One region of the Paenibacillus sp. fava2 genome, then DNA from elsewhere that is predicted to be linked to it. Evidence: riboswitches for the same ligand, from Rfam matches in the RefSeq annotation. Region 1 holds a riboswitch; the other holds the start of a gene.
What was found. Region 1 has a riboswitch for thiamine pyrophosphate ahead of AC4G46_RS10830 (thiamine phosphate synthase). Riboswitches for the same ligand answer to the same signal wherever they lie in the genome.
Positions count from the first base shown of each region.

Region 2: it holds a riboswitch for thiamine pyrophosphate, as region 1 does, so the genes downstream of both, AC4G46_RS01850 (ABC transporter substrate-binding protein) here and AC4G46_RS10830 (thiamine phosphate synthase) in region 1, are expected to answer to the same signal.

Region 1 covers NZ_CM177755.1:2,556,050-2,559,833, forward strand. The annotation lists gene AC4G46_RS10825 (SDR family oxidoreductase) at 46-915, shown strand; TPP riboswitch at 980-1,080, shown strand; gene AC4G46_RS10830 (thiamine phosphate synthase) at 1,209-1,838, shown strand; gene thiS (sulfur carrier protein ThiS) at 1,835-2,038, shown strand; gene AC4G46_RS10840 (thiazole synthase) at 2,167-2,931, shown strand; gene thiH (2-iminoacetate synthase ThiH) at 2,965-3,784, shown strand, end outside.
Region 2 covers NZ_CM177755.1:410,314-414,097, forward strand. The annotation lists gene AC4G46_RS01845 (thiamine-binding protein) at 1-65, opposite strand, end outside; gene AC4G46_RS01850 (ABC transporter substrate-binding protein) at 125-1,186, opposite strand; TPP riboswitch at 1,316-1,425, opposite strand; gene AC4G46_RS01855 (hypothetical protein) at 1,498-2,958, opposite strand; gene AC4G46_RS01860 (pyridoxamine 5'-phosphate oxidase family protein) at 3,195-3,632, shown strand.

The DNA of each region.
Region 1 (3,784 bases):
GATGAACATCTTCGAAAAGTGTGAAAGCGAAAGGAGAAATGGATCATGCCAGACAATCAGCAAACGAAGAAAACAATGCCTCCGCAGGTACAGGACCAGCAGCCCGGAATCGAGAGTGAAATGAATCCGCTACCAGAGTTTGAAACCTCTGCTTACAAAGCGGCAGGCAAGCTGCTCGGGAAGGCAGCGCTTATTACAGGGGGAGACAGCGGCATCGGCCGGGCGGTGGCGGTACATTTTGCCAAAGAGGGTGCCGACGTTGTCATTTCCTATCTGAATGAACACAGTGACGCTGAAGAAACGAAACGCCAGGTGGAGCAGGAAGGGCGCAAATGTATACTGGTTGCCGGAGATATCGGTGTCGAAGCTTTCTGCCAGGATCTGATCAACAAGACGGTGGAGGGGCTCGGCAAGCTGGATATCTTGATCAACAATGCGGCCGAGCAGCATCCGCAGGATAAAATTGAAGACATTACTTCTGAACAGCTGGAGCGGACGTTCCGTACGAATATATTCTCGATGTTCTATCTGACCAAAGCGGCCATGCCGCATCTGAAAAAAGGATCAACAATCATTAATACAACTTCGATTACAGCCTACCGCGGAAACCCGCAGCTGCTGGATTACTCGTCTACCAAAGGTGCGATTCTCAGCTTCACCCGCTCGCTGTCGATGAATCTGGCCGAAAAAGGCATCCGGGTTAACGCGGTAGCTCCAGGTCCAATCTGGACGCCGCTCATTCCTTCAACCTTTGATGCGAAGAAGGTCAGCGAGTTCGGCGGCACACAGCCGATGAAACGTCCCGGACAGCCCGAGGAGCTTGCGCCTGCCTATGTATATCTGGCTTCCAGTGACTCTTCTTATGTCAGCGGCCAGGTCATTCACGTAAACGGCGGCGAGATTATTAACGGCTGATATTTTAAACTGGATTTTCCATGTAAAATAGTGTTATTATATACGACGTTAGCAACAGCATATGAACTGTCACTAGGGGTGCCGCAAGGCTGAGACGAACTTTGGTTCGGACCCTTTGAACCTGATCTGGTTTATACCAGCGTAGGAAAGTGGATGAACGTTGTATTGCAGCGCAAATGGTCCGGAAACCCGGCTGTTTTCTGTATACTATTTTTAACCGCCTCCTTGCTGGGGGCGGTTTTTTTGCGTATTTCTGTGCAGATGAAATCAGAAGGAAAGGGAGGTGGCCGAAAGTGGCCGAAATACATCTGCTCTCGGACGGGAAGCTAGATGCGGACCAGTTCGCTGTCCTTGCAGCTGCTGTTCATCCGCAGCTTGACTATATACATATACGTGAAAAAAGGCTATCTGCGCGGGAGGTGCTTAATATGACTTTGGTCCTGCTGCGTGCGGGTGTACCTGCCGCCAAGCTGATCATTAATGACCGGCTGGATGTTGCAATGGCTACCGGAGCTGCAGGGGTGCAGCTTGCCTGGAACAGTCTTCCGGTCTCTGCCGCCCGGCTGGCAGCGGGCGCTTCCCTGCGGCTTGGCGCATCGGTGCACTCCCTTGCAGAGATCATGGAAGCAGGGTGCCAGGGCGCAGACTTTTGCCTGTTTGGACATGTGTTTCCTTCAGTCTGCAAACCCGGCCGGAAGGAGCGCGGTTTGACTCTGCTGCAAGAGGCAGTGCTAACCGGAAGTGTTCCAGTCATTGCACTCGGGGGCATCACACCGGACAATACACCGCAAGTGCTGCAGACCGGTGCAGGGGGAATAGCGGTGATGTCCGGCATATGCAGTGCGGATGATCCGCTCTCTGCTGCACAAGCCTACAGAAACGCAGTGATGAGGGCTGCTGCCAAAGGAGGTGACACAGCATGAATCTGATCGTTAACGGCAAGGCGGAAATATACCAGGAGGACTGCCGGACCGTGGCGGATTTGCTTAATCTGCCTGCATGGAACAGGAGACTGGTTATTGTGGAGCTGAACGGCGAAATTGTTGCCAGGGAGGACTATACTACGGCTCTGTTGGGCGATGGAGACCGGATTGAGGTCGTGCATTTTGTGGGAGGAGGCTGAATTAAGCGTTATTAACGCAGCCGGATTCCGGAGTCCCCGCAAAGCACCTGGGTCAGCTTCATGTTAAGGCACCGCTTTCGGGAGTTATTTCGCCAGGGTTACAAATATAAATGCAGGGGGCGTATCAGATGTCAGATCCATTAATAATTGGAGGCCGATCCTTAACGAGCAGATTGTTTATCGGAACCGGTAAATACAGCCGCAATACCCTTATTCCGGAGGTAGTGGAGGCTTCGGGCTCACAGGTCATTACAGTTGCGCTCCGCCGCGTAGACCCGGGCAGCAATGATAATATCATCAGCCATATCCCAAGCAGTATGACTCTGCTTCCCAATACCTCCGGCGCACGCACCGCAGAGGAAGCTGTCCGGATTGCCAGATTGGCCAAGGCTTCGGGTCTTGGCAACTGGGTCAAAATTGAAGTAATCAATGATCAGAAATACCTGCTGCCCGACAATGCGGAAACGATCCGTGCCACAGAAATTCTGGCCTCCGAAGGCTTTGTGGTGCTCCCCTATATGAGCCCTGATCTGTCAGCAGCCCTTCACATGAAAGAAGCGGGAGCTGCGGCAGTCATGCCGCTTGGATCGCCTATAGGCACTAACCGGGGGTTGAGAACCCGGGAGCTGCTGCGTATTCTGATTTCGGAGGTTGATCTTCCGGTCATTGTAGATGCCGGAATCGGCCGGCCGTCTGAAGCAGCGGAAGCGATGGAGCTGGGCGCTGCGGCTGTGCTGCTGAATACGGCCATCGCTACGGCACACAATCCGTTGCTGATGGCCTCGGCATTCCGTGATGCCGTAGCTGCAGGCCGGAAGGCTTACCTGGCGGGACTTGGGCCCGTAGAGGAGACAGCATCGGCGTCTTCGCCATTGACGGGTTTTCTAGGCTGACAGTGACAGGGAGCGGGGAAAAGGAGGAGTAATATGGGTTTTTATGAGACTGCACAACGTCTCGGACAGCAGGCGGATACCGAAAGCTGGAGACGCTATACAAAAGAGGATGTTAAGCGAACGCTCCGTAAAGAGCATCTGGATGAGTATGATCTGCAGATTCTGCTGTCTCCTGCAGCAGCAGACTGTCTGGAAGAGATGGCCCGGTGTGCCCAAAGGCTGACCCGGTCGCATTTCGGGCATGTCATGCAGCTCTTTACACCGATGTATCTTGCCGATTTCTGCATCAATCACTGCACGTACTGCAGCTTCAGCTCCATATACGATTTCCCGAGAAAAAAGCTCAGTCCGGACGAGGTAAGGCAGGAAGCCAAGGCGATAGCGGCTACAGGAATCCGGCACATTCTGATTCTGACGGGTGAATCCCGCACAGAAAGTCCTGTTTCTTATGTTAAGGAATGCGTGAATATACTGAAGGAGTTTTTCTCTTCTGTCAGCATTGAAGTGAATCCGTTGTCTGAAGACGAATACAAGGAGCTTAAGGAAGCTGGTGTGGACGGACTCACCCTGTACCAGGAAGTCTATCATGAGGAGACTTACCGCAAGCTGCATATCAAGGGGCCTAAGAAAATCTACCGCAACCGGCTGGACGCACCAGAGCGTGGCTGCCGGGCAGGCTTCAGGACGGTAAATATCGGGGCCCTGCTAGGGATGCATGACTGGCGGCAGGAGGCTTTCTTTACTGCTATGCATGCGAGATACCTGCAGGACAAGTATCCGGAATGTGAAATCGGCGTGTCTGCTCCGCGGTTTCGGCCTTTTCTCGGAGAATACAATCCGGAGCATATCGTCA
Region 2 (3,784 bases), 2.1 Mb from region 1:
GGAATGGAGTCCTCACCGTTTGGTGTCTTAGGAATAACCTGAATGCTAAGCAGTGTATTTGCCACAATAATCAATCCTCTCAGTGTATTAGATCATCTGTTTGCTTCTTCAAATTAAGCTGTGCTTACTCTGCAGGCAAAAATTCGTTGGTGAATGTGCTGTCCACATCCAGCGGCTGATCCAGCAGCTTCAGGCCGTACATCCAGTCGGAATAGTTCTGCCAGACTTCAGCCTTTTGCTCACCCCAGCGGGCAGCATCGTCCGTATATTTCGGGCTCAGCCATTTCTGGCTGGCCAGGACAAGCTCAGGATCAAGATCAGGCACAGCCTTGGTCAGGATGGCGGCGGCTTCCTCCGGCTGGTCGATGGCGTACTGATATCCTTTCGACGTGGCTTTTAGGAACGCCTTCACCAGCTCGGGCTGCTCGGCAATAACGTTTTCGCTGGTTGTAAGAATAGGGGTGTAGTAGTCAAGCTGCGGCGCGTAATCCTTGAGGTAGAGCATATCCAGCGGCTCCCCGCGCAGCTCGGCTTCAATACCGGTCCAGGCGTAGAAGATCCAGGCAAAGTCAATATCGCGCTTCACGGCGGTAAAATAGTCGGCTTCCCCGATATTCACCAGCTTCACCTTCTTCACATCGCCGCCTTCCGGGTCCATGATGGCTTTCATGGCTGCCTCTTCAGCCGGTGAGCCCCAGCCTCCGTAGGTCTTGCCTTCAAAATCCTTGGGTGATGTGATGTTGCGGTCCTTCGGTGCAGCAAATCCGGAGGTATTATGCTGAATGACGGCGGCAATGGATACAAGCGGCACACCCTGCAGACGGGCCAGCGTCAACGCCTCCTGGGCACTGACGCCAAACGCGGCCTCGCCCGAGGTCACCATTGTATCGGCTCCGGCCGCTCCCGGCTGGACAATCTCCACATCAAGGCCCTCTTCCTCGTAATAGCCCAGCTCCTTGGCCGCGTACAGGCCGGTGTGGTTGGTGTTCGGCGTCCAGTCGAGCGCAACCTTGATCTTCGTCAGTGCTGCCGGCGCCGCAGCAGTTGCTTCCGCAGCCGGTGCCGGGGAGGCATTACCTCCGTTACCGCCGTTTGTTCCGTTTGCTCCGTTGTTGCTGCCGCATCCGGCAATCGCCAGACTCAGAATGCAGGCGAGAGAGAGCAGTTTGCCTTTTTTGATTCCCATTTCGCTTGGTTCACTCCTTCCAGCAATCCCTAGTCTTCCAGTTTCTAAATCTGATATGCAAAAAAGCGCCCCGAAGATCGGGACGCCAGTCATTTGCGCAAGGTTGCAGGCTCCGGCCGCGGGGGACCGGGAAGCAGTTATGAATTCCTACGCTGGCATTATCCAGATCAGGTATAAGGGTCAGTATCTTAAAGGGATACACTCTCAGCCGGCCAATTCCAGCCCCCCTGGTTCTATGAAGTTTATCGGGTATTGCTTATTCTACGGTGTATTATAGACGCCCCGCCGGGGGTTGTCCAGTAGCAATCTCCCTACTCCCTGGAGTAATACCGCTTTCTGCGGCGGCTGCGGATCCCGTTCCACAGCTCTTTCAATGTCAGGAGGATGCTGACGGCAATCCCTGTAAACGTAAGGAAGAGCGCCAGATATTCAAATGGGGAATAGCCCGTCATTTTGCTCCAGTCAATCGGGGCCTTCAGGTCCTCAATGACCTGATTCATTCCGTAAATGCCGCTGACCACCGTGAACACGGTAAGGATCATCAGCAGCGTATCCCGGCGTTTGGCCTGAAACTTGTCCTGGTACTGGAACAGGTCATCCAGCGTCATCTTCACTTCGTCGAATAAGGCATCATTGCCGTAAACCTTTCGCAGCTGGAAAAAAATCTCCCGGCCCTGCGACTGCGAAATCAGCTCCATAAAGTAGAATTTGGCCGAAAATTTATTGATCAGGAAGATCAGATTTTCAATTTCATCGTAGTCACGGTTGATGCGCAGACGGGAGTGCAGATTGGACAGCTTCAGCAGAACGATTTTATGAAAAATACTAAGCAGCAGCCCGTAATAATATTCGCCGTACATCTGGTTGATCAGCTTGGTGGCGATTTCGGGCTTGGCTCTGCTGAGGCAGCAGAAGGTCTGCTCATTGGTCATATAATAGCTGTCCGGCCCCCAGCGGTTGTAGGAATGCTCCTGGCAATAGTCTCTGATATAGTCCGGGTCGCTTGCACTCATATAAGGACTGCCGTCTCCGTCCAGCCCGTCCAGCTGGGAGGCACGGAATCTCAGTCCGATATCCAGCTCATCTTCGTCATCGTCAGGAACAAAGCCGTAAAAGGCCTGAACCATCATTCTTTCATCGACAAAAAAGGGCAGCGTCTCAAAATAAGCCCCGTCAAGCTCCGACTGGTCCAGAAACGGCCTCAGGCTGGGCACAAGATTTTCAAATAGAAAATCCTCCACCAGTTCAAAGGACTTCCGGCCACATTGGATAGAGGTTCCTTTATCCTCAAGAGTGGCATCCTCCAGCGTGCGGAAGCGGTCGGCGAATTCCAGCGCCACACTGTACGGGAGCGGAGTATCCTCAAGCCGGGTCCGGATAGTCAGAAAGCCAACCTGAAACGGACAGAGAAAAATATCTGTCGAGAGTATCCGGAAGGGAATGGACCGGCCGGGCATATTAAGCGTGCTCGCCAGATTGTTAACCTTGGAGAAGCGACGGAAGGAATCCTTATCCTTTTCACGCGGAAACAGCACATGGGCTGCGAAGGGAAGGTAGCTGCGCTCCATTTTTTCATGCGACACACAGTATCCTTCTCCGTAATAGGCATCCTCAAGCTCTTTGTTGTCCAGAAAAAAGCGCGTGAAGCCGTCCTGCTTAAGCTGCCGGATCAGCTTGTCATCCTCACCGTTTTGAATGGAGAAAGGAAAAATAAACTGCAGCAGCGCAGTATGTAACACCGGTTCGGGGGATTCAGCCAAAAGCTTAGTCATACACAGGTTCCACCTTATTTTTCAGAATATCAGTATGGTGTAGTATTACCCTAACCGGCAGGCAGCAACGCTAAGCCATACCCTCACAGCGGGATCTGTTCATGGATTTGTCCCGGATTCAATGTGAATGAAGGGGGTACACTATAGTAGGCACAATTTTTATGATAAATCCAAATTGCGAATGCGGATATATAAAATGTGTATCTGCGTGATTTCTGAAAGGAGCTATTTCGTCCATGAATAACAATGAGCTGGAGCAGACTATCCTCAAGGCGCTGGATGACAACAAGTTCGGGTCCTTCGGCACGATCGAAGCCGGCAACAAACCAAAGGTGCGTTATATGGCGGTATTTCATGACGGACTGAATATTTATCTGGCTACCAATCGCAAAACGCATAAGGTAGAAGAGCTGCAGGAGAACCCGAATGCTTTTCTGCTGCTTGGATATGAACAGGGCGGCGGCAGGGATGTGCTGGAGATTGAAGCCAGAGCCTCCGTCACCAAAGATGACAGCCTGCGCTCCAAGGTCTGGAACAAGTCGCTGGAGGAGTGGTTCAAGGGACCGGATGATCCGGATTATGTTATCCTGGAGCTTACGCCTACACGCATTGAGTATATGGGCAAAAACAAAGAGCATGGCGTCTGGCAGCCTGGTGCTACTGCAGGGAAATAACAGATTTCCGGGCAGCGTATCAGACTGAGCAGCCGGCAAAAAATACAGCCACCCGCGGACTCCGGTTCCGCAGGTGGCTTTTTAGGATGCACCGGCAGCCAGAATCAGACTTTAACCTGCAAAAAAAGGGTAAAGCCGTCATTTTGCATCAC